4 regions of the Pseudarthrobacter linnaei genome follow, and region 3 is predicted to be linked to each of the others. Evidence: riboswitches for the same ligand, from Rfam matches in the RefSeq annotation. Region 3 holds a riboswitch; each other region holds the start of a gene.
What was found. A riboswitch is a leader RNA that binds a small molecule or an ion and turns the genes downstream of it on or off. The one in region 3 is predicted to bind cyclic di-AMP.
Positions count from the first base shown of each region.

Region 1: it holds a riboswitch for cyclic di-AMP, as region 3 does, so the genes downstream of both, ACZYZ3_RS20295 (M23 family metallopeptidase) here and ACZYZ3_RS09165 (M23 family metallopeptidase) in region 3, are expected to answer to the same signal.
Region 2: it holds a riboswitch for cyclic di-AMP, as region 3 does, so the genes downstream of both, ACZYZ3_RS19280 (aggregation-promoting factor C-terminal-like domain-containing protein) here and ACZYZ3_RS09165 (M23 family metallopeptidase) in region 3, are expected to answer to the same signal.
Region 4: it holds a riboswitch for cyclic di-AMP, as region 3 does, so the genes downstream of both, ACZYZ3_RS06310 (NlpC/P60 family protein) here and ACZYZ3_RS09165 (M23 family metallopeptidase) in region 3, are expected to answer to the same signal.

Region 1 is NZ_JBVAYX010000054.1:351-5,874, forward strand. Features, by position in the region: partial or broken gene ACZYZ3_RS20280 (F510_1955 family glycosylhydrolase) at 1-232, shown strand, start outside; gene ACZYZ3_RS20285 (SHOCT domain-containing protein) at 386-658, shown strand; gene ACZYZ3_RS20290 (multicopper oxidase family protein) at 658-2,154, shown strand; gene ACZYZ3_RS20295 (M23 family metallopeptidase) at 2,678-3,349, opposite strand; cyclic di-AMP (ydaO/yuaA leader) riboswitch at 3,487-3,661, opposite strand; gene ACZYZ3_RS20300 (recombinase family protein) at 4,186-4,767, shown strand; partial or broken gene ACZYZ3_RS20305 (transposase) at 5,458-5,524, opposite strand, start outside.
Region 2 is NZ_JBVAYX010000040.1:9,355-16,918, reverse strand. Features, by position in the region: gene ACZYZ3_RS19305 (DNA glycosylase AlkZ-like family protein) at 1-848, shown strand, start outside; gene ACZYZ3_RS19300 (nucleoside deaminase) at 895-1,398, opposite strand; gene ACZYZ3_RS19295 (phosphatase PAP2 family protein) at 1,471-2,247, shown strand; gene upp (uracil phosphoribosyltransferase) at 2,326-2,961, shown strand; gene ACZYZ3_RS19285 (VOC family protein) at 3,069-3,446, shown strand; gene ACZYZ3_RS19280 (aggregation-promoting factor C-terminal-like domain-containing protein) at 3,475-4,275, opposite strand; cyclic di-AMP (ydaO/yuaA leader) riboswitch at 4,277-4,433, opposite strand; gene ACZYZ3_RS19275 (sensor histidine kinase) at 4,586-6,178, opposite strand; gene ACZYZ3_RS19270 (response regulator transcription factor) at 6,182-6,922, opposite strand; gene ACZYZ3_RS19265 (winged helix-turn-helix domain-containing protein) at 7,547-7,564, shown strand, end outside.
Region 3 is NZ_JBVAYX010000007.1:109,912-117,475, reverse strand. Features, by position in the region: gene ACZYZ3_RS09180 (MFS transporter) at 1-967, shown strand, start outside; gene serC (phosphoserine transaminase) at 1,051-2,178, opposite strand; gene ACZYZ3_RS09170 (iron-dependent transcriptional repressor DtxR) at 2,444-3,139, shown strand; cyclic di-AMP (ydaO/yuaA leader) riboswitch at 3,309-3,517, shown strand; gene ACZYZ3_RS09165 (M23 family metallopeptidase) at 3,521-4,342, shown strand; cyclic di-AMP (ydaO/yuaA leader) riboswitch at 4,480-4,650, shown strand; gene ACZYZ3_RS09160 (NlpC/P60 family protein) at 4,960-5,736, shown strand; gene ACZYZ3_RS09155 (HNH endonuclease) at 5,958-6,458, shown strand; gene mobA (molybdenum cofactor guanylyltransferase) at 6,541-7,296, shown strand; gene ACZYZ3_RS09145 (DUF6457 domain-containing protein) at 7,280-7,564, shown strand, end outside; gene ACZYZ3_RS09140 (molybdopterin molybdotransferase MoeA) at 7,564-7,564, shown strand, end outside.
Region 4 is NZ_JBVAYX010000004.1:228,935-236,498, forward strand. Features, by position in the region: gene ACZYZ3_RS06270 (mycothiol transferase) at 1-321, shown strand, start outside; gene ACZYZ3_RS06275 (hypothetical protein) at 338-886, opposite strand; gene ACZYZ3_RS06280 (hypothetical protein) at 889-1,446, opposite strand; gene ACZYZ3_RS06285 (universal stress protein) at 1,704-2,162, shown strand; gene ACZYZ3_RS06290 (GYD domain-containing protein) at 2,362-2,682, shown strand; gene ACZYZ3_RS06295 (DNA alkylation repair protein) at 2,739-3,578, shown strand; gene ACZYZ3_RS06300 (dihydrofolate reductase family protein) at 3,850-4,515, shown strand; gene ACZYZ3_RS06305 (hypothetical protein) at 5,194-5,463, opposite strand; cyclic di-AMP (ydaO/yuaA leader) riboswitch at 5,665-5,835, shown strand; gene ACZYZ3_RS06310 (NlpC/P60 family protein) at 5,840-6,577, shown strand; gene ACZYZ3_RS06315 (dihydrofolate reductase family protein) at 6,635-7,222, opposite strand; gene ACZYZ3_RS06320 (helix-turn-helix transcriptional regulator) at 7,462-7,564, shown strand, end outside.

The sequences.
Region 1 (5,524 bases), on a different contig from region 3:
CGCTTTCGCCAGCCCCGCCGAGGCGGTCGGAGTCGAACCCGACGGGACCGTCCACACCTCGGCAGATACCGGCGCGACCTGGACCCGAAAGGGCAAAATCGACGGCACGGTCCAGGCTGTCGCGGCAGTGAAAGGCCCGCAGGCCGACCCGTCGATCTGGGCCGCCACGGCCAGCGGGGTCGTCATCTCCACCGACGGCGGAGTCACGTTCCGTCCCGCCGACGCCTCCTAACCACACGAGCCCTGCAGGATCTGCGCCGAGGCCTACCACCGACGGTTGCGGTGCGTAGAAAACCGGCCCGAGTGGACCGGGACCTCGGACTCTAGCTGTCAGCCGAGGCCGCGCGAAGACTCGGAATAATTCTTTGAAGGGAAGGCACAAATCATGATGTGGGGTTACGGACAAGGCATGGGATGGATGTGGCTCTGGATTCCTCTGCTACTCATTGGGATCGCGCTGCTGGTGTTACTGGCCGTCAGAGTCTTTGGCGGCGGCGTCCGTAATGGATACGGACCTCCGGGCCCCCCGGGGCCAGGCGGGCCGCCGCCTGCCGGAGGGAGCAGGGCCCGCCAGATCCTCGACGAACGCTTTGCGAGAGGAGAACTCACCGCAGACCAATACCGCGAACACCTCAAAGTGCTCGGTGAGGGCCCGTAGTGAAGCCCATCAGCCGCCGCCAGGCGGTGCTGCTGGGAGGGCTCGGCATTGCGGGGACAGCGGCTGGCGGTGCCGGGCTGATCTGGACCCTGACCTCGCAGACGACTCCCGTTACGGGAGGCGAACTGACCCAGCCTCCGGAGGAACGGAGCACCAACGGCCAGCTGAAGGTACGGCTCGAAGCCGCACCCGGACAGATACTGCTGGCAGGCCGTCAGGCCGCGGCCCTTGGCTACAACGGCGGCATCCCCGGCCCGACACTGCGCGTACGCGCCGGGGACGTCCTGAAGATCGGGCTCGTCAACAAGCTGACCCAGGCCACCAACCTGCACGTGCACGGCCTCCACGTTTCCCCGGAGGGCAACGGGGACAACGTCTTCGTCTCGGTGGACCCCGGCGGCACCTTCGACTACGAATACAAACTTCCCGAGGACCATCCCCCGGGCGTGTACTGGTATCACCCCCACCACCACGGCATGGTCGCCGATCAGATCTTCGCCGGGCTCTTCGGAGCAATCATCGTCGAGGACCCTGAACCCATCGAGGCAAGTGCGGAACGGGTACTGGTCATTTCGGACACCACCCTGGACGGCCTGGGGAACATCCCGGAAGTCCCGGCAATGGAACGAATGATGGGCCGGGAGGGTGAACTGATCCTCGTCAACGGTCAAAGCAACCCGCAATTCAGCGCCCGCCCCGGACAACGCGAACGGTGGCGCATCATCAACACGTGCGTGTCCCGCTACCTCCGCCTACGACTCGATGGACAGCAGCTCCAGCTCCTCGGCATGGACTCCGGCCGCTTCCCGACACCCAAGAGCGTGGATGAACTTCTCCTGACGCCGGGAAACCGGGCGGACCTCCTCGTGACCACCACGGCCGGGGACTCCGTGCTGCGCGCGCTCTACCAGAGCCGGGGAAGCATGCCGGGAATGATGGGGACGGGGTCCGGAGCGCGCAACCCTGCAGATCAGCCGGACGGCGCCGCACTGGCCACCCTCCGGGTAGCCGGCGAACCGGTCGCAGCCCTGACGGCCGTGCCTGCTCAACAGGGGCTGGGCGACCTTCGGTCAGCCGCCGTCGCGGCCCGCCGTCAGATCGTCCTGGACGCCGGCATGGGCATCGGCATCGGCATGGGCGAAGGCGGGGGCGGGGGCGGGGGCGGGGGCATGATGCGTTTCACCATCAACGGCAGGGAGTTCAACGAGGCCAGGACAGACACAACGGTCGCGGCCGGGGATGTGGAGGAATGGACGCTGATCAACACCAGTCCCATGGATCACCCGTTCCACCTGCATGTCTGGCCGATGCAAATCATCGAGGAAAACGGCCAAGGGACGAACACCCCCATCTGGCAGGATGTGGTGAACGTACCCGCCAACGGCCGTGTGAAAGTCAGGGTGGCTTTCAAGGACTTCCGCGGCCGCTCGGCCTACCACTGCCACATCCTGGACCACGAGGACCTCGGCATGATGGGTGCCATCGAAGTCCGGTGAGAAGTCGCATCGGCCCACCCTGATGCCATCACTGCCTTCCACCGTTGGGAACAACCTCTGATGGAATCAACCGTGGGATGGGCTCAACGGAAAACTGCGATTCATCACCGGCGAGCCGCGAAGTGGGCCCAACTCAGACTGCAGAACCGGTCCCCACTCAAACCGCCATAAACAGGTAAAAATGTCAGTCTGAACGGAGCCCACCAGGACGGCCCGAACGGTATCCGCCTGAACGAAACATCGGACCGCAGACCCATCACAGCCCCGGTCCCGCTGGGCCGACGATGCCGAACCGCAGGAAGTCATGCCTGTCGCAAGAAGCCATCGTCCTCCGCAAGATCGGCACACGGCTCTTGAACGAATCCCGGTACCGTGATGCCGCGGGAGTGGGCGGACATATACCGAGCCACGCTGGTCCTCCCCGGCCCCTTCCTATTTCCCTAGCAAGGGCTCCCGGCGGTCCCTCTCGAGACATGAGCGGGTTTTCATCGAGGACCGTTTGTTGGCACGATCAGTCGTCGATCTATCGCCTTGGGGCTTGGGCAATGAAGGATGCCGGATCGACGGTCTGTCCGTCGACCATGACCTCGAAATGGAGATGGCAGCCCGTAGAGGCACCTGTCGTACCGACCCCAGCGATCTGCTGCCCCTGCGCCAGGACTTGCCTGACGGAAACACCGATGCTAGCCAAGTGGTTATAGGTGGTTTTCATACTATTCCCGTGGTCGATGACAATCCGGTTTCCTCCGCCATACGGACTCCAGCCGGCCTCGGTCACCGTACCGGCGCCGGCAGCGAAAACCGGCGTCGCGCACGCTCCGGTCAGATCGATACCTGTGTGCATTTCGCTGGCTGCCCCGGTGATGGGGCTGACCCTCAACCCGAAGGGGGAACTGACCTTCATCGATGCCAGCGGTGCCCGCAAGCCCTTCGGCCCGGCCGCTGTGGCAGCGTCCACACTTGAGCCCGCAGGGACTACAGGCGCCGGGACCGTTCCCGCGGGCCGTTCCCGCGCAGCCGGTGCAGGAGCGGGCTGGGAGGTCACTGCCGGCTTGTCGAAGATCAGGACCGCGCCGGGCGCTGCCGAGACGGCGGCTTCCACGGGGGAAGCTGCGGTTGCGGCGGCCCGGTCCTGGGACGTGGAATGGGCACCCGGATCCGCGTGGGCGGCCGAAAGTGCAGTGAGGGCAATCATCCCCGTCACGGCGGCCGCGACACCCAGTTGTTGGCTGCGGAGCCGGAATGTCGGCTCCTGTAAAAATGGAACGCGGCGGGGTTTGGAGTCGGGAACGGCACGGCGACGGCCGTGGCTGGGCTGGGCAGACAAGATAGTGGTCCTCTCGACGCCGGCGAAGTTAGCTGTCGGATTCGGACGAGTGGACTGTCCGGCCGCTCTGCGGGTCGCGTTCAACGCGCGGTCGCAGGGTCGGCTTCACCCCAGGCGCATCATGGCACACCGTAAGTGGGTCCTCCGCCCCCGCCTTGAAGAGATCAAAGGTCACTGACCGCCGGCGGGGTTTGGCGAAGCGGTCGTATCCATACCCGTTGAGGGTATGTTTCTTCAAGCGTAGCGAACGGTTCGCATAAGTTACAAATTCGTTATATTTGACCGGCGTCGATCACCGCAGGGAGCCAGCGCCCCGTGAGTCTGCGCTTGGGCGCCGGCTTTTGAACGCGCCTGATGGTTTGTAGCGGAAACAGTCGTATTTGGCAGGATTGACTCAGGGCTGCTTGGCGCGGACTGCTGTCGCGCGGACGTCGAAAAAGCCATGGCTACAAGCCGGTCCAACTGAGGAACGCCCACCGGACCAGCCGACCCGCCCGACGGCTCTCGCAAACGAAGGATTTCAAGAACAGGTTGATTTGAAAATCGCGGCGTTCCCAGCGAGCTGTTGCAAACGGGCATCTTTCTGCGGAAAACCGCCGTTGAGACGAAAACCCGAGCTCAGGGCCGGTCGTTCTCACAAATAGTTCTCAAAACGGTACAGTCGAACCAACGCACCGGACTGAGTTTTGAGAAGAGAACACCCCGTGACAGCACACCGCATCGGCTACGCCCGAGTCTCCACCCGGGACCAGAACCTGGGCTTGCAGATCGACGCCCTAAAGAAGGCCGGATGCGACAAAATCTACGAAGACACGATCAGCGGCACCAAGTCTCACCGCCCCGGACTCGACCAGGCGCTGGACACCCTGCGCGACGGTGACACCCTGGTGGTGTGGAAGCTAGACCGCCTGGGCCGGAGCGTGAAAGACCTCCTGGACTTCGCCGGCGGCCTAAACAACCGCGGGGTAGGCTTCGTCAGCCTCACCGACGCGATCGATACCACCACGGCTTCCGGGCGCTTTTTCTTCAACGTGATGGCATCCCTGGCCCAGATGGAACGGGAGCTCATGGTCGAACGCACCCAAGCCGGGCTGCTGGCCGCGCGCGAACAGGGACGGGTCGGCGGCCGCAAACGCATCATGACGGAAGCCAAGATCCGCTCAGCCCGCAAACTACTCAACCAGGGAACACCGCCCCGGGAAGTGGCCACGAGCCTCGGCGTCTCCGTCCCGACGCTCTACCGGTGGGTCCCGGCAGCAGGCGCGACGGCGCCTTCGACGCAATAGTCGCTGCTGTTTGGTGCAGGCGACTTCTGAAAAGTGACGGTTGGTGCAGAGGACTATTGAGCGGAATGCAATTCCGTGCAGGGGACTTGTGACATCTCCATGTCCGTACTCGCCTGCACTACCCCGGAATTCCGCGGGAGCGAGTGCAGACGACTTCTGAAAACGACATCCTCGGTGGTCCTAACGCGCCCCGACAAGCCGCACCACCGTCTCAGTAATCGATCGTATTTGAGATACTTGGGGAGACGACCCGACCGACAGACGGCCGGATCAGCCAGACAAGAGTGCCAGAGTCTTCAGGCCACCAACTGGGGATACTCATCTCGGGTCGGTAATCATCCAGCTAATAGCTGGCAGCCCTCTGTTCTGTAAGGCTGATGAACTGGGTATTCTCATTGGCAAATAGGTTGTAGACCCTCTGAAGAACCGGTCGCCCTGGCAGATCCCTGGCTAGGAAGGCCAACACGTCCTCCCCCAACTCGATCACGTACTCGCCGCAGAGTTCAACGACGAAGGGAATTAAGCCTCGGCGGTGGCGACGTCGACACGACAACACACATGGGGTCGATGCTGTTCACGGTCATGGCCGCTCTCGCGCAAATAGATCACGAGATCAAGCGCGAACGCGTCACCGACTCCCTCAGCAAACGCAGAGAAGCTGGGAAGGACCTTGGCGGCCGACCCCGCCGGGTCACCGACGTCGAAACCCAGAACTTGCCGGCGCCCGTCCGCGGCCACGCCGAAGGCGACCACGATC
Region 2 (7,564 bases), on a different contig from region 3:
AGGAGCAGGTGCTGCACACGCTCGCCGAGGCCGCCGTCCCGATGGACCCGCGGCAGCTCAAAGAGGAACTCGGCGAATCCGTGCGGAACCTCGGCGAGGAAGGCAAGAAGAAGGGCGCCACCACCACGCTGCCCACGGCCCTGGGCATCCTGCAGTCCCTGGGGCGGATCCGACGGGTCCCGGCCAACGGCCGGCTCGACCAGCAGCGCTACGCCTACGAAATGTGGAACCTGCCGCCCAGCCCGCTCGATGACGATCAGGCCCGCACCGAACTGGTCCGCCGCTACCTGGGCTGGACCGGAGGGGCCACCTTCAAACAGTCGCAGTGGTTCACGGCTTTCACTGTGGCCCAGAGCAAGGCGGCACTGGCCGCCGTCGGCGCGATGGAGGTTCCCACCCCAGCAGGGGAGACGCTGTGGATGCTGCCCGACGACGTCGAACAACTCGCCACCTTCCAGGAACCGGGCGGCGAGCAGATCCAGCTGCTCGCCGGAACGGACTCCCTCGCGCTGCTGCGGCGCAATGCCGCGGAACTGCTGGCTGACGAGGACCGGCACACGAATACGCTGGGTTCGCTGGCGCTGCAGGCGGACCTCCCGGACCATCCCATCTTCGACCGGGGCCGCATCATCGGGCTGTGGCAGTACGATCCCGGCACGGAGCGGATCGTGCCCTGGGTGTTCCATGGCCCCACACCGGCGGTGACCCGGCGGATCGCCGAAGTCGAGGACTGGATCCGCGGGGACCTTGGTGACTTCCGGGCCTTCAGCCTCGACTCACCGGCCACCCGGCAAAAGCGGATCGACAACCTGGCGGCAGCCGCAACAGGCTCCGCCGCCGCCAGCTAGCGCCGAAAGCCCCCAAGCCCGAGGCGGAGCGGCGGCAGCGAGGGGCTCAGGCGCCGCGGTGCCCGGCAAAAAAGTCCTGCAGCAACGCCGCGCATTCCTGCTCCCTGATGCCGCCGTACACTTCCACCCAGTGGTTGAGCCGGCGCTCCCGGAGGATGTCGAACACGGATCCGGCTGCCCCGGCCTTCTCGTCCCAGGCGCCGAACACCACCCGTGGGATCCTTGCCAGCACCACCGCCCCGGCGCACATGGCGCAGGGCTCCAGTGTGACCACCAGGGTGCAGTCGGCCAGCCGCCAGCCGTCGCCGGCGCTCCCGTCCCGGGCGCTGAGTTCCTTCAGGCGGGCCGCAGCCTCGCGGATGGCCACCATCTCCGCGTGCGCTGTCGGGTCTCCGAGTGCCTCCCGCTCGTTGCGCCCGCTGCCGAGCACCGTGCCGTCGGGTCCGATGACGACGGCGCCGATCGGCACGTCCGCCGTGGCCAGCGCGGCACGCGCCTCGGTCAGGGCAAGGCCCATCCATTCGGCATGGCGGGGCTGGGGGGAAGTCATTGCTCAATGATAGTTTCGATGGTAAGCAAGCTGTGCAGGCAGGCTGCCCGGCAACAACATTCGGGAGAAACCGTGGACACCGGAACAGAGGGCTGGTGGACGCGCCGGTGGGGCAAGTGGGTGGTGCCCTACGCGGCGCTGTGGGCCACGATGCTCGTTGGCGGCGCGGTGGTCCTGGTCCTGGCGCTGTTGAGCGCGGGGGTCTACGACGACGTCGTGGACGACGCAGGCCTGGCTAACCTGGACAAGCCCACCTTGGGGATGATGGAACAGTTCCGCAGCCCGGGTCTCGACGCCTTCGTCACGGGATTCACCAATATCGGCGGCGGGATCGGGATGCCCATCCTTGCCAGTATCCTCACCGCCTGGCTCATCTGGACCAGCCGGACCTGGCGGCCGCTGATTTTGATCGGAGGTGCGGCAGCAGTCTCCATAACCGCGACGTCCCTCGGCAAGCAACTCATCGGCCGGGCCCGCCCGGACCACTCCGACGCCGTCCCGCCCTACGAATCCTCGCCGTCGTTTCCGAGCGGCCATACGCTCAACACCACGGTGGTGATCGGGCTCGTGGTCTACCTCGCATGTTTGCAGATCCACGGCACCGTAGCCCGGGCAAGCCTGATAGCGGCCGGCGGGGCCTTCATCCTCGCGATGGGCATGAGCAGGGTCTATCTGGGCCATCACTGGATGACCGATGTGATCATCGGGTGGGTGCTGGGTCTCGCCTGGGTCGGCATCGTGATACTGGCACACCGGCTCTTCCACATGATCCGGCACCGGGAGCATGCCGGGCCAGCGCCGACTTTTGACAACCCGGCCCACCTGCGCGAGGGCGCTGACGGCGGCTGATTTCCGGAGGACAAGGACGACGTCGGCGCCCGCGGTCCCGCGGGCGGGCCACCAGCCGCCGGGTGGTAGTTTTGACCCATGCGCACTCTTGTTGTGGACCACCCGCTGGTCGCCCATAAACTCACCGTTCTGCGGGACAAGGACACCCCGTCCCCGGTCTTCCGCCAGCTGACCGAGGAACTCGTCACGCTCCTGGCATACGAGGCCACCCGCGAGGTCCGCACCGAGCCAGTAACTATCGAGACGCCGGTCAGCACCACCATCGGCACCGCTTTCACCAAGCCCACCCCGCTGGTGGTCCCCATCCTCCGTGCCGGACTCGGCATGCTCGAGGGCATGACCAAGCTGGTCCCCACAGCCGAGGTCGGATTCCTGGGCATGGCCCGCGACGAAGAGACCCTGGACATCATCACCTACGCAGAGCGCCTCCCCGAGGACCTCACGGACCGCCAGATCTTCGTCCTGGACCCCATGCTCGCTACCGGCGGCACATTGCGCGAAGCCATCAAGTTCCTCTTCAAGCGCGGCGCCTCCGATGTCACCTGCATCTGCCTGCTCGCCGCCCCTGAAGGCCTCGCGAAGCTGGAAGAAGAGCTCGCGGACGCCAACGTGACGATTGTGCTCGCCTCGATCGATGAGAAGCTCAACGAGAAGTCCTACATCGTGCCGGGCCTGGGCGACGCGGGCGACCGCCTCTACGGCGTGGCCGGCTAAGCCAGCCGCCCGGGGTCGGACCCGCCCTCGCGGGCGCGTCCCCAGGCGGGCTCCCGCAAAGGGGCCCGGCCTACCGGATTGCCCTGCCCGATACTAGCCTGAGCCCCATGGACTGGAAACTTGAACTTGTTTTTGTTCCCGTGTCCGATGTGGACCGCGCTAAGGATTTCTACGTCAACAAGGTGGGCTTCCAGGCCGACTTCGACGAGCGGCCCACGGACGGCATCCGATTCGTCCAGCTGACCCCACCGGGCTCCGGCTGCTCGATCGCCATCGGCGAGGGCCTCAAGGACGCCCCGCCGGGCACCGCCCCCAGCCTTCAACTCGTGGTCAGCGACATCCAGTCCGCCCACCGGCAACTCAGGGACCACGGCGTGGAAGTCAGCGACGTCGACGTGCAGGACTGGGGGCATTTTGTCTACTTCGCCGATCCCGACGGCAACAAATGGGCGGTGCAGTACATCCCCAACCATCCCACCGGCTAGGCAGGCTGGTCTGGCTGTGCCGGGTGTTTTAGTACCAGTTGTTGGCGTAGTGGAAGTTCAGGGCGCCACACGGTGAGCCGTAACGATCCTTGACGTACTCCAGGCCCCAGTTGATCTGGGTCCGGTAGTTGGTCCGGTAGTCGGCGCCCGCGCTGGCCATCTTCTCGGCCGGCAGCGACTGGACCACGCCGTAGGCGCCGCTCGTCGGATTCGTTGCGGTCGTTTCCCAGTCCGATTCCTTGGTCCAGAGCTTCATCAGGCAGGGCATCTGGCTCGGGGCCCAGCCGTAGGAGCCCAGCCGGCTGGCCGCGTACGCCTGGGCGCCGGCGGGATCATTGATGGCAACGGGGGCCGGCGCCGGTGCCGGTGCGGGGGCGGGCTCGGGAGTGGGAGCGGGCCGAGCGGGAGGGGCCGGAGGGGCCGGGGTCGGGGGCGCGGCAGCGGCCGGGGCCGGCGCTTCGGCCGGCGCCATCGCGGCCGGCTGGGCCGCGGCGTCAACGGTACGGGTGACGGCCTGGTTCTCAACCCGGACACGTTCAAAGTCAAGGTGCGTCAGCGGATCCGCCGTGGCGGCTGCCTGCGTGGAACTGCCCGCATCGGCATGGCGGGCCGCCGTCTCGGACGCCTGGCCGGCCGCGCCAGCCCCCACGAGCACCGCGCAGGCGGCAACGGCAACGGCCACCCGGCGTCCGGTCGAGCCGGCGTGGCGGGCAAACCGGGCCAGTGCTGGCGCCGGCTTCGCCGGTCCGGCGGCGCGGCGGCGCGACCGCTTGGAGCTGGTGGAGTCTGCGGTTCCGTCAGGGCGCGATTGTGCCTTGGGTTCAGTCATGAATGCCTCTCGACGCCTGCGGAGTTAGCTGTCGGGTTCGGGTGAGGTCACCCGGCCGCACGGAATCTCACGTGTCGGCTTCACCCCAAGGGCGCAATATGCACAAATGCCCGGGAACTCTGGGTCCCCCGCCTCTGCCTGTCCAGCGGAATCCGGGAGGCGGCAGAGCTTGGCGTACATCCGGATATGCGGCCCAAGTGATGGCCGTACCTAAAAACCGTACAGGAAGTGGACGGCTAAGTCACATTTTGGTAACAGGCTGCGCGGCGGCGGCGGGTCGGCTTGCGCCCTGACCAGCGACGACGGTTCTTCAGGCGGCGGGTGGAGTCTCCGGCAGCCGAACGGTGAACTCGGTCCGGCCGGGCATGGAGGCCACACTGACGGTCCCGCCATGGGCCTGGACAATCGACTGCACGATCGACAGCCCCAGCCCGCTGGTTCCCTCGGCGGAAGCGCTCGTGGCCGGGGCGGTGGTGGCCACGCCGGCGGATGCCCGTGGCGTCCGCGGCGGGTGCAGCGGACGCCGCGGAAAGAATCCCCCGTCGGGTGCCGGCGTCGTGAGGGCTACCGGATTCGTGCGCGAAGCGTCCGCGCGGGTGAAACGTGCAAAGACCCGGTCCACGAACTCGGGGGCTATCCCGGGTCCGTTGTCCGTCACGGTCACCACGGCGTGTCCGTCCGCGGACCGCTTCACGCCGGTCACCACCGTCGTGCCGGGGCCCGCGTGTTTCCGCGCGTTGGAGAGCAGGTTGGCCAGCACCTGACGCAGTTGGGTCGCGTCACCGCGGACCACCACAGGCTCTTCCGGGAGCTCCAGGTGCCAGACCCGGTCCGGGGCCATGACCTTCTCGTCGCTGACTGTTTCGATGGCCAGTTGGGTGAGGTCCACTTCGCTGAGCCGGAGCGGCTGGCCTTCATCCAGCCGGGCGAGCAGGAGCAGGTCCTCCACCAGGGTGGTCATGCGTTCGGACTGGCTCTGCACCCGGGCCAGGGACTGCTGGCCGTCAGGGGTGAAGTGTTCGGTCATCCGCATCAATTCGGTGTAGCCGCGGATGGCGGTCAGGGGCGTGCGCAGCTCATGCGAGGCATCCGCGACGAACTGGCGGACCTTCATCTCGCTCTTCTGCCGCGCTTCCAGTGCATTGGAGACGTTGTCCAGCATCATGTTCAGGGCATGGCCAACACTTCCCACTTCGGTGCCCGGATGCGCTGCGGACGCCGGCACGCGCACGGCAAGTCCCACTTCTCCGGCGTCGAGCGGCAGCCGGGAGACCTGTGTCGCCACCCCGGAGAGCTGATCGAGCGGTTTCATGGTCCGGCGGATCAGTGCCGTCCCGGCCAGCCCGATGACCAGGAGCCCGCCCGTGGAGACGACCACCATGGTCCAGACCATGGTGGCCAGCGTGTTCTGCTTCTCAGCGAGCGGAAGGCCGGTCACGATCACTGCGCCGCCCGGGGTCACGGCGGCAACGAGCCGGTAGGCTCCGGCGGACAAGGTCCGGTCGACCGGCTCGCCCCACGGGGTGAGCCCCAGGAGCGCCTCGTCGTCTTCGGCGGTGAGGGATTCCCGGGTGGCATCCCCGGCGAGGAAACCGGCGCTGCGGACTGAATCGTTTTCGATTCTCGCGGTCAGGGTGCCGATGGCCTGTCCCCGCGCCTCGAGGGGGTCGAAGCGGCCGGAACGGCCAAACTCGCGGGCGCGGACCGCGGCCTGCTCCAGCTGGGTGTCGAGCTGTTTGGTCAGGAAGAAGTCCATTGAGGCATAGCTGACGATACCGACGGCCCCGCAGATCGCAACGAGCAGGGCCATCGTGACGAGGACAAGCCGGGTGCGGAGGTGCCAGGTGGACGGGTTGCGCCAGTTGGGCCTGGAGGGGCGGACCTCGGCTGTGCCTTCAGGCACGGATCAGTCCGCCGGTTTCAGGACGTAGCCGGCGCCGCGCACGGTGTGGATCATGGGTGGGTGGCTGGCGTCGACCTTCTTGCGAAGGTAGGAGATATAGAGTTCCACGATGTTGGCCTGCCCGCCGAAGTCGTAATCCCAGACCCGGTCCAGGATCTGGGCCTTGCTGACGACCCGTTTCGGGTTCTCCATGAGATAGCGCAGCAGCTCGAACTGGGTGGCCGTGAGGTGCAGTTCTTCGCCCGCGCGCCGGACCTCCCTCGTGTCGACGTTCAGGACGAGGTCCCCGACGACGAGTTCGGCGGTATCCATCGCAGCCACTCCGGAACGCTGGACCAGCCGGTGCAGCCGCAGCAGCACTTCTTCCATGCTGAACGGCTTGGTTACGTAGTCGTCCCCGCCCGCTGCCAGCCCGGTGATGCGGTCCTGGACAGCGTCCTTTGCTGTCAGGAACAAGGCAGGCACCTCCGGCGCGAAGGCGCGGATCCTGCCCAGCAGTTCAACGCCGTCGAATCCGGGCAGCATCACATCGAGCACCAGTACGTCGGGCCGGAAATCCTTGGCGAGCTTCACTGCTTCGGGGCCGTCGGCTGCGACAGCAACGGACCATCCCGCCATCCGCAGACCCATGCTCATGAGTTCGGAGAGACTGGGTTCATCGTCCACGACCAGGGCGCGGATGGGGGAGCCGTCCGGATGGGTGAGCTGGGGGAGATTGTTGGTCATGGAGTGCGAAGTGGCCATGGGACAACTCTCCGATCTGCCGGTTAGGTGCGGCTTTGGGGATCCTGTGTGGCGTCTGTGAATCCCAGCCTAGCGAGCTGGATATTCCGGGGACTGCCGGCGGGCCCCGAATTTTCCTTGCCCGAGGGTGACCACTCTGTGGAACGCTGGACTTCCAATGCTAAGTAGGCGAAGAGTCTGCCCGGCTCGGCTTACAGTGAATGATTCCGGCCAATCGGCGGGGTCGCTCGAATTAAGTTCGGCGACGCGGGCAGATACGGCGTCCATTGACCAGGACGCTCGAATATTTATTGATGCCGATGAATTGTGATCTGCACTACATTTGCGCGTTTTGTCTCATATCGTGGACTTTGGCGTTCATTGTTACTTGCAAGTTTTCATTGTTACGTTGCACACTTCAATTGTGAACAAGAACTCAACAGCACCTGCAGCCGCAGTTTTTTGGATCAGTGCACCCGCTGATACCGAGAAGCACTGTTGTCGAATGCACGCCTAACTTTTACATCCCAAAGGTTTCTAGGCATTCGCCCCCAGCCCAGCGTCGGGCGCCCTCCCCAGTTTTCATTGCGGGAAAAACAGCATTCGAGCCGCGATGACGGCCATTCACATTGAGGTAAGCAATCCATGTCAGTTGCATCCGGA
Region 3 (7,564 bases):
GCTCGGCGTGGTGTCCGCCTTCGACGCCCCGGTGCGGCAGACCTTCGTCTCTGAATTGGTCCGCGACGACTACCTGCCCAATGCGGTAGCGCTCAACAGCGCATCCTTTAACGTGGCCCGCATGATCGGGCCTGCGGTGGCCGGCATCCTCACGGTCGCCGTCGGCCCCGGCTGGGTCTTCCTGATCAACACCCTGACGTTCGTGGCGTTGCTGCTCAGCCTGTGGAAGATTCCCACCGCCTCGCTGCGCCAGCTGCCCCGGGCCGCGGCCGGCAAGGGCCGGATCCGCGAGGGGCTGCGCTACGTGCGGTTCCGCCCGGACATCGTGGTGGTACTGGTCGCGGTCTTTATCGTCGGGACCCTGGGACTGAACTTCGTGCTGTTCATCGCGGCCATGGTCGGCACGGAATTCGGCCTCGATGCCAGCGCCTTCGGGCTGATGAATTCCATTATGGCCATCGGCTCCGTCGCCGGCGCCCTGCTGTCCGCGGGCCGCAAGAAGCCCCGGCTGCGGATCATCTTCGGAGCGGCCGGAGCCTTCGGCGTCGCCTCCGGCATCGCGGCGTTGGCCCCCAGCTACTTCTGGTTCGGCGTGGCGCTGGTGCCGGTGGGACTCTTCGCCATCACCATGGTGACGAGCGCCAACGGCTACGTGCAGACCACCACGGACCCCGTGATGCGCGGCCGGGTGATGGCGCTCTACATGGCGATCTTTATGGGGGGCACACCCATCGGGGCTCCGTTCGTGGGGTGGGTCGCCAACGCCGCCGGTCCCCGCTGGTCCCTGAGCGTCGCCGCCGCCTCCGGCCTGCTCGCGGCCCTGATCGGACTCGTGTGGATTGTCCGGGCCAGGCAGCTGCGGATCCGGTTCGACCGGCGCGCCCGGGGGCTGCGCCACTTCCGTGTGGTGTCCGCCGGCCCGGAGACCTCAAGCGGCCCCGACGCCAACGGCGACGCCCGGGACTAAAACCGGACGGCGCCGTCGGACGCCCGGACGCCGGCGGCCGCCCGTCAAACGCTAACGCCCTGGCGCCGCGCTGGCCTGGAGAGTTACTTCTTCAGCTCGCCCACCACGAAGTCGATGCACTCCAGCAGCGCAGACACATCGTCCGGCTCGATCGCCACGAAGGTCGCGATGCGGAGCTGGTTGCGGCCCAGCTTGCGGTACGGCTCGGTGTCAACGATGCCGTTGGCGCGGAGCACCTTAGCGATCGCTGCGGCGTCGATGGAGTCATCGAAGTCGATCGTCGCGATGACGTTGGAGCGTTCCTCGGCCTTTGCCACGAACGGCATGGCGTACTCCGAGGCCTCGGCCCAGCGGTAGATGCGGCCGGCCGAATCCGCCGTCCGTGCCGAGGCGAAGTCCAATCCGCCGTTCGCGTTGAGCCACTGCACCTGGGCATCGAGAGTGACCAGCGTGGCCAGGGCCGGGGTGTTGTAGGTCTGGTTCAGCCGCGAGTTGTCAATCGCCGTCTGAAGGTCCAGGAAGTCCGGGATCCAGCGGCCGCCGGCCTTGATCCGCGCCGCTCGTTCCAGCGCCGCCGGGGAGAACAGGCCAAGCCACAGGCCGCCGTCGGAGGCAAAGTTCTTCTGCGGGGCGAAGTAGTAGACGTCCGCTTCGGCGACGTCGACATCCAGCCCGCCGGCAGCCGAGGTGGCGTCAACCAGGACGAGGGAGCCTGCATCGGCGCCAGCCACACGCCGGACCGGTGCGGCAACGCCGGTGGAAGTCTCGTTCTGCGGCCAGGCATAGACGTCGACGCCGGCTTCGGCCCTGGCCGCCGGGCGGGTGCCCGGTTCGGATTTGATGATGCTGGACTCCGCAAGGAAAGGTGCCTTGTTGGTGGCGGAGGCGAACTTCGAGCCAAACTCGCCAAAGGACAAGTGCTGGGCCTTGTTCTCCACCAGGCCGAAGCTCGCGATGTCCCAGAACGCCGTCGATCCGCCGACGCCCAGAATGACTTCATATCCCTCGGGGGCGCGGAAGAACTGGCTGAGCCCGCTCCGGACCGATCCCACGAGGTTCTTGACCGGCGCCTGGCGGTGGGAGGTTCCCAGCAGCTGCGACGCCGCGGCGAGGGCTTCCATCTGCTCCCGACGGACCTTGGACGGTCCGGCGCCGAACCGGCCGTCCTTGGGCAGGAGGTTTGCGGGAATCGTGATGCTGGTGTCGCTCACAGTGGCTCCAATTTTCGGCTGGTACAAAAAGGGCGGCTCGGGAGGTGGCCCGGCAGCGTGGCTGCAGCGGAGCCTTGCGTTTCATTCTGCCTGAATGCCCGGCGGGGGCGGCAAAAAGCCCGTCATAGTCCGGTCACTGAGATTATCAGGAGTAATTCAAAATAGGCTAAGCTGGCCTGCGAACGTACGGCGGACCCCGCCAGGGCGCCTGCAGCACGCGGTACGGTGGGAACACGCAAGGACGGCGCTCTAGGAGCTGAGCTGAATGACGGATCTGATCGATACAACCGAGATGTATCTTCGGACCATTCTGGAACTTGAAGAAGAAAACATCGTCGCCCTCCGCGCCCGCATCGCCGAACGGCTGCGTCACTCCGGCCCCACAGTGTCCCAGACCGTCGGCCGGATGGAACGCGACGGGCTCGTGGTTGTTTCGGGCGACCGCCACCTGGAACTGACGGAAACAGGCCGGAAGCGTGCCATCGAAGTCATGCGCAAGCACCGCCTTGCCGAGCGGTTGCTGGCTGATGTGATCGGCCTCGACTGGGCTTACGTCCATGAGGAAGCCTGCCGCTGGGAACACGTCATGAGTGAGCGGGTGGAGCGGCGAATCTTCGAACTGCTGAACCATCCCACCGTTTCGCCCTATGGCAACCCGATTCCGGGCCTCGCGGAGCTGGGTGGACTGCCCTCCCAGCCCTATGCCGACGACGTCGTGAACCTGCTGGAGGCCATGGCCGGTTACGGTCCGGATTCCCGGATCATGGTCAGTCGCCTTGCCGAGCCCATCCAGGTGGAACCGGAACTGCTCGTCCAGCTTGATGAGGGCGGCATCCGCCCCGGCGCACTGGTGTCGCTGGAGCGCGTGGGGGAGTACATCTCAGTGCGGGTGCCCGACATCGAGGGTGCCCTGGAGCTCCCGCCCGAGGTGGCGGCGCACGTCTTTGTCACCCTCGGTTAGCCGCCGCTCACAGGGTAGCTCCCGGGACCTCCATGAACTCGTGGGACCTCCCATGAGATGTCCACAGGGCGATAACGGATTTATCACTGGACGGCTTAATCGCCTATAGTTGAAGACTAGTACCGATACCAAAGCGTTATCTGATCCGAAGCCGAGCTCTGCCAGCGGATCAGTCGCAGAACCACCTTCTGGCAGGGGCGGGGGAACCACTTCCGGCTGTGCAACAGCCTTGGGGTGAAGTCCGTCAGCGGCAAGCACACTTGACCGGGGACGTCCTTTGATGCCTCTGTGCCTGGATGCTTGCCACGGCGGACCGGGTCTTTGATCTCTCTGACCCGAATCCGACAGCTAACTCCGCAGGCTCTTCAGAGAGGAACCTTTTTGACCACCCAGATCGTCAGGGGCCGCCGTCGTGCGACCGGCCCCGCTCCGGAGCCGCGCCCGGCCGTCGCCGTACCGGCAGACCGCCCACGTGACGCGCACCGCGACGAACGCAGAGGCCGCCGCAGCCCGTTCCGCCAGGTAACGGACTTCGCCGCCGCCAGTGGAGTGGGGCAAAAAGCCGGAATAGCACTGGCTGCCACGGGACTGGTCCTCACTGTGGCTGTTCCCGCCACCAGCCCCGTGATGGCCACGGACACCGGGTCAAACGCCGGATCCATCTCTGCCGCAGTCCAGCCGGATGTGACCGCCGCCGAGGCCAAAATCGACTTCAACCGCACCGCCGTCACGACCCAAAGTGACCCGGACGGCAAGCTCAAGCAGTTGCTGAGCGCCCAGTCGGCCGGCTCCATCACGCGCGCCGCCTCCACGGGCAGCCTCGGGGCGCCCTTGGGCCAGCTGAAGACGGCGTCGCCCTTCGGATACCGCGTCAGCCCCATCACCGGCGGCTCCGGGGAATTCCACCGCGGCCAGGACTACGCTGCCCAGTGCGGCACTGCCGTCCTTGCGGCCGCCAGCGGCACGGTGACCTTCACGGGATGGCATCCCTACGGTGGCGGAAACCGTGTGGTGATCGACCACGGCAACGGCCTGGAGACCACCTACAACCACTTGTCCTCCGCCAGCGTCAAGGTGGGCCAGCAGGTCCTCCGCGGCGCAGCCGTGGCGATGAGCGGCACCACGGGCGCCTCTACGGGCTGCCACCTTCACTTCGAGGTCATGGTCAACGGCGAAGTCGTCGACCCGACCGGCTGGCTCTAACCGAGCCGATGGGACACTCTCGCATTCCTGTGACACGCCGTGATCTGAATGTGACATTGAGCCCGAACTGCTGTACCGTTTGACTCACGCCAACTTTTCCGAAGTTGGCGCTCTTGAGTGGATTGCCTAGCTCTGCCACCGCTCAAGGTCCGTTCGCATTACATCGTCTGGCAGGGGCGGGGGAACCAATTTTGGCCTTCGAAAGAAGGCCTTGGGGTTAAGTCGCAAAAGCTTCCCAGGAAGCAGCGCGGCCGGGTGACTCCCATCCGAATCCGACAGCTCACCTCGCAGGCATTGGGAGAGGCTACTTTCGTGTCTTCACGCCACAATGCTGCGCGTCACCGCGCTTGCGCGGCTCTAACGAGCCCGCTGAAATCCACCCTCCGTGGTGCCCTTTGTGGCGCCCGGAACGGATCTCACACCGCCGGCTCAATCTCTGCCGAGTCCGGCCCGCAGGCCATGCACCTGCAAGCAGTTCCCGCTTTTGGCGCGTCTTCGCAGTACACCCTTCGCTAAGTAACCCATTTCGGGGCGATCCGGCGTACCCCCAAGATGCCGGAGCGTCCTCAGCCCGCGCCTGAAAAGCGCGGACCCAGGATCACGAAAGAGAGAACTTAATGACTACTCGTGCAAACGCACGGCACCGCGCCGAGGTCACCAAGACCAACTCGCTGGCCGTCATTGCCAAGGCCGTCGGCGACAACGCCGGTGGCATGGGTCGCCAGGCCGCAGTTATCGCTGCCGCCTCCGGCCTCGTCCTGACCAGCGGTATCGCGGCCAACGCTGCCGAGGCCAACGTCCAGCGCGAGTCCACCTCCGCTTCCACCCTCGAAGTCCAGTCCGCCGCCCCGGCGACGATCTCGGCTGCTTCGACCATCGCGATCTCCTTCGAGAAGCCGGCCGTCACCACCACGCCGGCCCCCGTCGTGGAGGCCCCGAAGCCTGTCGTGAAGGTCCAGGAGACTTCCACGGCCAACACTGCCGCCACGGCCAAGACCGCGAGCACCAAGGTCGGCGCCACCGCAGCCCCCGCTGCCACCACGCCGGCTCCGGCCGTCGCCAGCGGCATGGGCGCCACGATCGCCGCTGCCGCCTACGCCCAGCTCGGCGTTGGCCAGGACTGCACCGCACTCGCCACGAACTCGCTGGCTGCCGCGGGCATCAACTACCACGGCTGGCCGGCAGGGTACCTGTCCCTCGGCCGCACCGTGAGCGCTGCCGCGGCACTGCCGGGCGACCTCGCCTACTACCAGAACGGCGGAGCGGGCCTGGCCCACATCGCCGTTTACGTCGGCAACGGCAAGGCTGTTCACGGCGGCTGGAACGGTGGAACCACCTCCCTGCAGAGCGTCAACGTCGGTTCCGGCCCGGTCTTCATCCGCGTCGGCGGCTAAGACAACAACTGCTAGCAACGCAAAGGACCCCTGCCACGTGGCAGGGGTCCTTTGCGTTGCCAGGACGTGAACTTCAGCGGACCCGCGCGGTTCGGGCAAAAAAAGATTCGGAGAATCGGCATCTCCATGTTTACTCTTGTTTTGTCGATCCATAGCCCGACCATGCAGAGGGCAGCCGGCCCTCGTGCCCCTGGCGGGTGCGGCCGTGAAGAGGTATGCGGATGCGCACTCTCGTTCTGAATGCTGGATATGAACCGCTGGCGGTTGTGACCTTCCGCCGGGCACTCGTCCTTGTGCTGACTGGAAAGGCCAGTGTCGTGGCGGAAGGCGACGAACCCGTCGTCGGGCCGCAGGACGTCCTGGGCCGGCCTTCGGTGATTCTCCTGAATCGCTACATCAGGCCCCGCTACAACACAGTCACGACGGTGAGCCGCCGCGGGGTGCTCCGCCGGGACGGACACCGCTGCGCCTATTGCGGCAAAGCCGCCCACACCATCGATCATGTCCAGCCCAAATCCAGGGGCGGCGCGGATTCCTGGGAAAACCTCGTCGCTGCCTGCCTCCGGTGCAACAACGCCAAAGGCGACCACACCCCGGGGGAGATGGGGTGGAAACTCGGTTTCAGCCCCGCGCCGCCCAAGGGCACGACCTGGCAAATCAAGGAACTGGAGAAGCCGACGCCGGCCTGGGACCCTTTCCTGCTGCCGGAATCGGCTGCCTGAACCGGCTGCCTGGCCCGGCGCTCGCCCGGCGCGCCCCGGCCGCCGCGCCAGGACAGGACCTATAGCCAGCTACGCTGGGCCGGTGGAATTCGATGCTGTCATTCTTGCCGGGGGCCGGTCGTCCCGGCTGGGCGGCGTGCCCAAATCCGGTCTGACCCAGGACGGCGCCACCCTCCTGGAGCGCGCCCTGCAGTCCGCGCGCGGCGCGGCCGCCGTCGCCGTTGTCGGGCCAGACCCGGGAACCCTGCCTGGGGGAGTGCTGAGCTGCCGGGAGGAACCGGCCTTTGCCGGCCCCGCCGCCGCCGTCGCCGCCGGCATCTCCGCCCTGGAACAGCACCGCAGCCGAGACCCCCGCCACCCTGCCGCGGCACCGCTGACCCTGGTCCTCGCCGTCGACATGCCCCGGGCGGGCGCCGCCGTTGGAACCCTGCTGGCAGCCGCAGCGGCAGCCCCGCCGGGCGACGGGCTGATGGCAGTGTCTGCCGACGGGCGCCGGCAGCCCCTGGTCGGACTTTATAGCACGGCTGCGCTACAACGGTGCGTGGCCGACGCCAAGCAGCGCGGCGCGCTCGAAAACGCCTCGATATTCGCCCTTCTTGCTAGTCTGGAGGTGCGGGAAGTCAGCGTCCCCAGGGGGTCTACGGATGATGTGGATACCTGGGACGATGCCTCCGCGCTGGGGGTGACCGGCCCGGCTGACGGCCATGGCTTCGACAGCCATCACCGCGACGGCCGGGACCGCGACAGCCATGGCCGCGACAGCCATGACCCAGGCCTCCGGCCCGGGGTTCCCCCGCTGAACTCGACCTTGGAGGCAAACGGTGAAAAGCCAGGATGAAACACTCGAAGACTGGTGCCGTGCCCTGCTTCAGGCCCTGGAACTGGAAGACGTCGAGGTTGACGTGAACGAGGTCCTGGCCCTGGCCGGGGTGGCGGCGCATTCCGTGGTGCGTCCTGCCGCGCCGTTGACAACGTTCATTGCCGGCTTTGCGGCAGGACTGGCCTCCGGCTCCGGCCAGGCCACGGATGCCGTCTCGATGCAGGCCGCGATGGGCGTCGCCCGGAAACTGGCCAAGGACTACGCCGCCAACGAAGCCTCCGGAGCA
Region 4 (7,564 bases), on a different contig from region 3:
GTCTGGACCACACAGGGGTTCGCCGGCCGGTTCGACCTGCCGCTGTCCGAGCGCGACACCGGCTACGGCCATTCCAGCAGCCAGGTCGACGCCGTGAAGGCGCCTCCCGGGCTCCTGCTCGACTACCACGAGGCCGTTCACCGGCAGACCGTGGAGTTCCTGGCCAGCCTCGGCGATGCGGACTTCGACCGCATCGTCGACACCCGCTGGGATCCGCCCGTCACGCTTGGTGTGCGGCTGATCAGCACGATTGCCGATTGCCTCCAGCACGCCGGTCAGGCCGCGTATGCCAGGGGCCTGAACCCCGTGCCAGGGGCCTGAACCCCGCGCCAGCAGCCTAGGAACCGTTGGTGCCGGCGGTACCGGGGTGCGCGTCGTTCGCGGCGGCAACCAGCCGATCGAAACTGGCGGTCCCGATATCGGGTGGGACCACGGTGAAAACTGCGAACCATTTCTCCGGGGCTTCCGTCTCCACCGGTGCCACCCGTTCCACGTGCAGGTTCAGCCCAGGCACCCCGCCAACGGGGAGGGGCAGATGCTCGCCGCTCTTGACCATACGCCGGAATTCCTTGACTGACAGCTGGTCACCAGGGTTGCCCGTCACCTCGGCGATCGTGTCGTTAACCCTCGTGGTCAGCCCCGTCATGAAGGCCCTTCGACGCGAGACCACGGGACCCGTCAGTACCGCCGCGACGATGACCGTGAACAACACAGCGGCCCCGAAACTCCGCAGGCCGTGAATGAAAATCATCAGGATGAGGCAAAGGATCAAAGCGAAGACGCTGAACATAACGAACCGGACCAGGGGATTCTCGCCGGGTTTCCTGGACCAACGGACCAGGGCGACAGTGTTCTGCCGGGACTGACCGTGCCGTGAATTGTCCATGATTAGTACCCCTTCACTTCCATCAGCGCTTCCGCCAGGACGACCGCCCTGCGTGCTTCCCTGAGATCGCTCAGCAGGCCCCGGTCGGGCAGGGCCGAGGTGGTCACGGTGGGACCGGCGAGGGCGGAAAAGACCGCGCTGAGTTTTTCGCGGTCCTCTGAAAGCAGCCGGGACGACGCCAGTTTGTCCCTGCTCAGTTCCAGTTCCAGCAGTGACCTCTCGATTGCCTCGCGGCGACCTTGCAGGGCCGATAACTTGTCCCTGATGCGCTGGGCACGGTCCCGGAACATCGCTTCCATGTTGACCGCCACGTCGTGGAGTTCGCCCAGTGCGGTGTAGGACTGCGGCGACCCGGAGTGCCGGTCGAGTTGCCCGCTGACGTGGAGTCGCCGTCGTTCCCAGTTCGTGACGGCGGATTCGTAAGGGCCCAGGAGCAACGAAACGGCCGCCAGTGCCTTCTCCAGCGACGCCGCCCGCGTGCTCAAGCTTGTTGTGGCAGCGTCCAGCCTCGCCAGAAAGGCGTCGTAATTGTCATGGCCAGGGGATGTGTCGGTCTTCATGAGCCGCTCGCACGCCGTCGCGCCGCGCGGCCCACGCAATCCCGCCCATGACGGCGGGAATCCCGCCGCCGACATCCGCCCCCAACTCCCATGGCAAGAGACTAGAGGCTCCGTGCGCGTTGTCATAGGGTCTGTGGTTCAACTTTGCCGGGAACCTCAGGGGGGTCCACGGCGATTGCGCGGACCTTGACACTGACTTTCACGGTCATCGAGACTGAAAGATCCAGGCTGCCCCGAGGCTAGGGATTGGAAAGACAATGACCAGTACAGGCTCGTTCGTGATTGTGGTTGGTTTTGACGGTTCCAGGAATTCGCAAAATGCACTGAAGTGGGCCATGGACGAAGCCAAGCTGCGCAACGGCCAGATCCGTCTGGTCACGGTCTGGAGCAAGCCGCCGCTGTCCTGGTTTCCGGCAGTACTCGAAACGGCCGCCGGCGAGATCGTAACCGAGGATTCCCCACAACAAATCGCCGAGACGGTCCAGGCCGATGCCCTGAAGACCGCTGAAAAGGAGGGGGCGGCCGCCACCGGGCAGATCGTTCACAGTGATTCTGCGGCGTCAGCAATAATCAAGGCCGCCAAGGACGCGGATCTTGTCGTCGTCGGCGCTCGCGGGCACGGCGGTTTTCCCGGCCTGGACCTGGGATCGGCTGCCACCCAGATTACTACCCATGCACCGTGTCCTGTCCTCGTGGTCCGGCCTAAGGCTTCCTAGGCTGCGAACGGCCGGCGCAACCCGGGTCGGTGTCTGGGGCCGGCAACTCAACCCGCAAACCGTTGTAATGGCGCGACGCGAGAGCCTAGGATGTGGCCACAGCCCCACTCTGGGGACCAACTCCGGGACCCGCCCGCCACGATATCTGGACACACCTGCGGGTGCCCGAATCCTGGACATTAAGGGACGGAAAAGAACCATGGCCAAGTATCTGTTCGAAGCGAACTACGTGGGCGAGGGCGTTAAAGGCCTCATGCGCGAAGGCGGAACAAAGCGCCGCGATGCGCTCGTAGACGCCCTCAAATCCGTCGGAGGCTCGCTCGAGTGCTTCTACTACGCCTTCGGGGAGACCGACGTGCTGGGCGTCTTCGAGGTCCCGGAGCCCTCCGACGCCGCTGCGCTGTCGCTCATGATCAATTCGACGGGATCCGTGAATGTGCGTCTGAAACCGCTCATGACGCTGGAGGATCTTGACGACGCGGCGAAGAAAACACCGAGCTACCGGGCACCCGGGCAGTAGGGGCGCCGGGCACAGGCTGCAGCCTCCGGAGCCGCGGTATGCGGGAGAATATCCCCATGAGCGATCCCGGCGACTTCATAGATCTCGCGCTTCAGCGTGAGTCGTCGTGGAGCCGCGCGGAGGAGGCCGAGGCACGTCACGGCGGCGGCCACCGGTACTACGGCACATCCGTCGGAGCCGTGCGTGGAACGGTCCGCGATGCCCTCCGCCGCCACCCGGGGCTGCCGCACGATGACGTCACCGCGCTCAGCTCCGAGCTGTGGGAGGTGCCCGTCTACGAGCGCCGCCTCGCCGCCGTCGTGCTCCTGCAATCCCGCGTCAGCCTGCTGACGAACACGGACCTGACCCGGATCGAGGGCTTCGTACGGAGCGCACGGCTGGCCGCCCTCGTCGATCCGCTCGCCATCGACGTTGTTGGTCCCCTGATCGAGGGGCTCGACGTCGTCGGCAGGGTGCGCGCGGACAGTGTCCTGGACCGGTGGGCGCGGGATCCCGACGTCTGGCTGCGCCGGGCCGCCCTGCTGTCCCCGCTCCGCGCTCTCCGGGCCGGCACGGGGGACTGGCCCCGGTTCGTGCGCCACGCCCGTCTGGTGCTGCCGGCGCCGGCCGGCAGAACCACGAGGACGAGGACGGCGGGGTCGCCGCCGGGGCGGTCTCCCTCGTGCTTGCCGAGACGGCCAGGCACCGCCCGGATCTGGAATTCTGAGCCGTCGAATACGCCGGTGCCGTCAGTTCGCTGTTATTGCCGATCCAATTGGGGCCGACCGGCTGTGGCGTTGGTGAGCTGCGCGAACACGGGCACGATTTGGAGGGCTGCCTCGGTGAGGAGTACCGCGCCCGCTGGCCGTCACGGGCAGCGTCACGGGTTAGGAGTCCCGCGTCGGCGAGCCTCCTAAGACGGTCAGCAAGGATGTCCTGGGCGATCCCTTCCTTCGACCCGGACTGAAACTCACGGAGTTGGCGGCGACCGCCAACATCCCATCACGCAGCACCAGGACGCTCCAACGGTCAGCCCGACCGCGGTTTTGGCACCATGCACCTCCGGAAACTGCTTGCAGGTTTCCAGCACCCTGCGCTACGGTCGGCGCAGCGATTGCAGACTGCCAGCGGTTGAGGCTGACCGTTTCGCGCGTCGCCTCCGGCGCCCGACCACGACCAGGGAGCACCATGTCACTCGTTCGCGTTCACAACTTCTCCGTCTCGCTCGACGGATTCGGTACCGGTGAGGGGCAGGAGCTGGACGCACCCTTCGGGCACGCCGGGATACGCCTGATGCAATGGGCCCTTCCGACGCACTCCATTAAGCAGATGGCATTGAATGGCGAGAAGGAGGAGGGCTCCAACGGAATCGACGAAACCTTCGCCAGCCGGTGGGCCCCCGGCATCGGCGTGGAAATCATGGGCCGCAACAAGTTCGGGCCTCAGCGCGGCCCGTGGGCCGACGAGGCGTGGCAGGGCTGGTGGGGCGACAACCCGCCCTTCCACACCCCGGTGGTCATCCTCACCCACCACCCGCGCCCGCCACTGACCATGAACGGCGGCACCACCTTCCACTTCGTGGACGCCGAACCCGCCGAAGCGCTTGAGCAGGCACTGGCCCTCGCGCCCGGCGGCGATGTGCGTATCGGAGGCGGCGTCACCACGATCCGCCAGTTCCTTGAAGCTGATCTGATCGACCAGATGCACATTGTCCTCGTGCCGATCCTCCTCGGCCGCGGCGAGCGACTCTGGGACCGCCTCGAAGGACTCGAGCAACGCTTCCACATCGAGGCAGCACCCTCACCCAGCGGCGTCATCCACCTGACCTTCGCCCGGCGCGACCGAGTCGTCTAGTTGCAGGGAGTTGCTCTGGCATGCCAGCGAGGGGGGACCCAAGCCGTCACGAACGACCGTCCATAGATCACTTGCCCTCTGCTTCTGTTCCATGAAACGGTATCTATCGCTCCCTCATGGGGCATTCACTCGGCAGCAGGCTGCGGTTAGAATCAATCCCCCTAACAAAGTTGGGGGAAACGCAATTTCTTTATCATCCGTGTCTGCTCGCGCGAAAACCGGTCGACTCAACAAACTTGCTGGCTCAGCCATCGTCGTTGCGGCCATAGCGGCGTCGGGACTTTGAATATTCCCTTGGGCGCAGGATTAACTTTCCGGTCTCGGTGCCCTCGATCGATCCGATAGTCGGTGCACGGAATGCTGAAGACCCGTCTGGCCAGGGCCAACATGAGAACCGCGGGGGCAGACGCGGCGGCCACAACCTTTTCGTCGGTGGTTTGCGTCCAACTAGTCGATGGTTTGCGTCCAACTAATTGACCAGCATTGTCCCGGACCTGCCATTTCGGTCTCACGGAACAATGCCAAATACCGCTACGGTTCACACCTGTGGCCGTTCCGATAATACTTTCCACTTCCTACCGGCAGGGCGTCATCAAATGACGCCTGCAGGACGCCAAAATCCCGCCGGAGATCGGAACCGGAGGTTTATCAGGGTCTGCCGCCGGAATGGGATGGGGCCTAGCTTCCCGGCCGGCGTTCCACCACGGCATAGGCCTTTTCGTCGAAGAACTCCCAGTCGGTGATCACCATAAAGCCGAGGGCGTCCACGCGGTCGTTCAGGACATGCACGTCGAAGCCTCCGTCGCGGGGTTCAGCGTCCCAGGTGGAGACATGAACCTCCCCGTTTTCCAGCACCAGCAGTTCGGTGTTGACACTGAAGTCCTCCGGCGGCTGACTGCTCAGCTGGCAAATGGCGACACAGTGCCTGGTGACGTCGGGACTGTTCATTTTCGGGCCTCCGCTTCGGGGGAACGGTGATGGCATCATCCTATGCCTGGGGCCGGTTCCGGCGGCGTCCTCGCACTACGGCGACCACTGGCCGGCCTGAGCTGGATGTGACAGCCCGTAATCATTCCGTTACCGTTGTTAGGTGCCTGTTGTTTCCGAGACGGGCTCTTCCCAGCCGATTGCCTAACTCTGCCGCGGCCTGGGGATAACTCGCAGCAACGTCCGGCAGAGACGGGGAAACCAATTTTGACCCGCTGTTCTCCAGGGGTCTTGGGGTGAAGCCGCACGGCCCGTCATGAACGGGCCAGCGTGCGGCCGGGTGCCTCCCATCCGAATCCGACAGCTCACCTCGCAGGCATTGGGAGAGGTTCTTTTAATGACTTTTGTCAATACCCGTGCGCCCAAACGCGCCGATCTTCGCAGCAAACGCCGCACCGCCGGCACCGTTGGCCGCCAGGCCGCAGTACTTGTAGCCGCTTCCGGAATGGTGCTCAGCGGCGCCATGGCCGCGAATGCAGCCGACGCTCCGACCGAGCGCGACTCCGCACCGGCGTCGTCCGTTGACGTCAAGGGTCAGGTCTCCGCGCCGGTCCTGGCGGACTCCGCGGTGCAGATCACCTTCGAGCGCCCGGTCGTGGAGACGACCCCGGCGCCCGTGATCGAGGCGCCCAAGCCCGTGGCCGCTCCGAAGGCCCCGGCAGCACCCGCCCCGGCAGCACCCGCCCCGGCTGCCGCCGCCAAGGCGACCGTGAAGGTCCAGGCCGCCCCCGCCCCCGCCGCTGCCCCGGCAGCGGGTGGAGTGAACGCCACCCTGCTGGCCGTGGCGTACGGCCAGATCGGCATCACCCAGGACTGCACCGCGGTAGTGGAAAAGGCCCTGAACTCTGCCGGCATCCCGGTGGGCGACATCGGCCCGCAGGCCTTCCTGAAGTATGGCAAGGTCGTCGCGGCACCCCAGCCCGGCGACATCATCGTCCAGTCCGGTCACGTCGCCATCTACGCCGGCAACGGCCAGGCCATCAGCGGCGGCATGAACGGCGTCAACGCCACCATGACGCACCCGATGTCCTGGCTGACCGCCACGGGCCCAGTGACGTTCGTCCGCGCCGGCTAGCAGCACCGCTGGCAGCACGTCGAAGGCCGGTCGATCGGTTGCCTCGGGGGCAGCCGATCACCGGCCTTCTGCGTGCCCTGCGTCCGGCTCCACTGAATACCGCAGCAGCACCACGCCGTTGCCGAAGGTGCGGGTCTCCAGCAGCCTGAGCGGCGTCACCGCATCCATCTCCTGGAACAGGGCCTTGCCCAGTCCGATCAGGACCGGGTGCACATAGATCCGGTACTCGTCGATCAGCCCGAGCCGCCGGAACGACGCCGCCAGATCGGCGCCGCCCAGGGCCAGATCCCCGCCGGGTTCCTCCTTGAGCCTGGCCACTTCCTCGGCGATGACGTTGTGCACGACCTCGGTGTTCCAGCCGGCCGACGCCAGGGTTCTGGAGTAGACAATTTTGGGCATGTCCCGCCAGATCCCCGCGAACTCGACCAGCGGGGCGGGGCTGGAGGGGTCCTGGTCCGCCGTCGGCCAGAAGTCGGCCATCAGCTCATAGGTGACGCGCCCGTCCAGGAAAGCGCCCATGGTCCGGAGCTCGTCGTTGAAGTGGCGGTGCAGTTCATCATCGACCAGGTGCCAGCTCAGATCCTGCTCCGGGCCCTCGAAGAATCCGTCCAGGGACACCTGCATCATAAAGACGACCTTACGCATGACGGGCTCCTTCGGTTCACTGCCGGCCGGGGTTCCAGCGTACGCCGCACCCTGCCGCCGCGGCAGGGGAGGGACCGTCCGACGCCGGGCGGCAGCATATTGCCGTCCGCAGGACCCGCCGCCGCCGAGCGGGCCACGGGCGCCGCACCGGCAGCATCTTGCCGAAAATGGACGTCCGCGCCACGATAGGAGGAGTGGTCAGCCGCAACCGGCAACATCCTGCCGAATGGAGAAGCCCAATGGGTGATGTGTTGTCGATTGGAGCCAGCATCCGGAACGCCCGCAAGGATGCCGGCATCACGCAGGAGGACCTGGCCCACCTGGCCGGGACCTCGGTGCGCA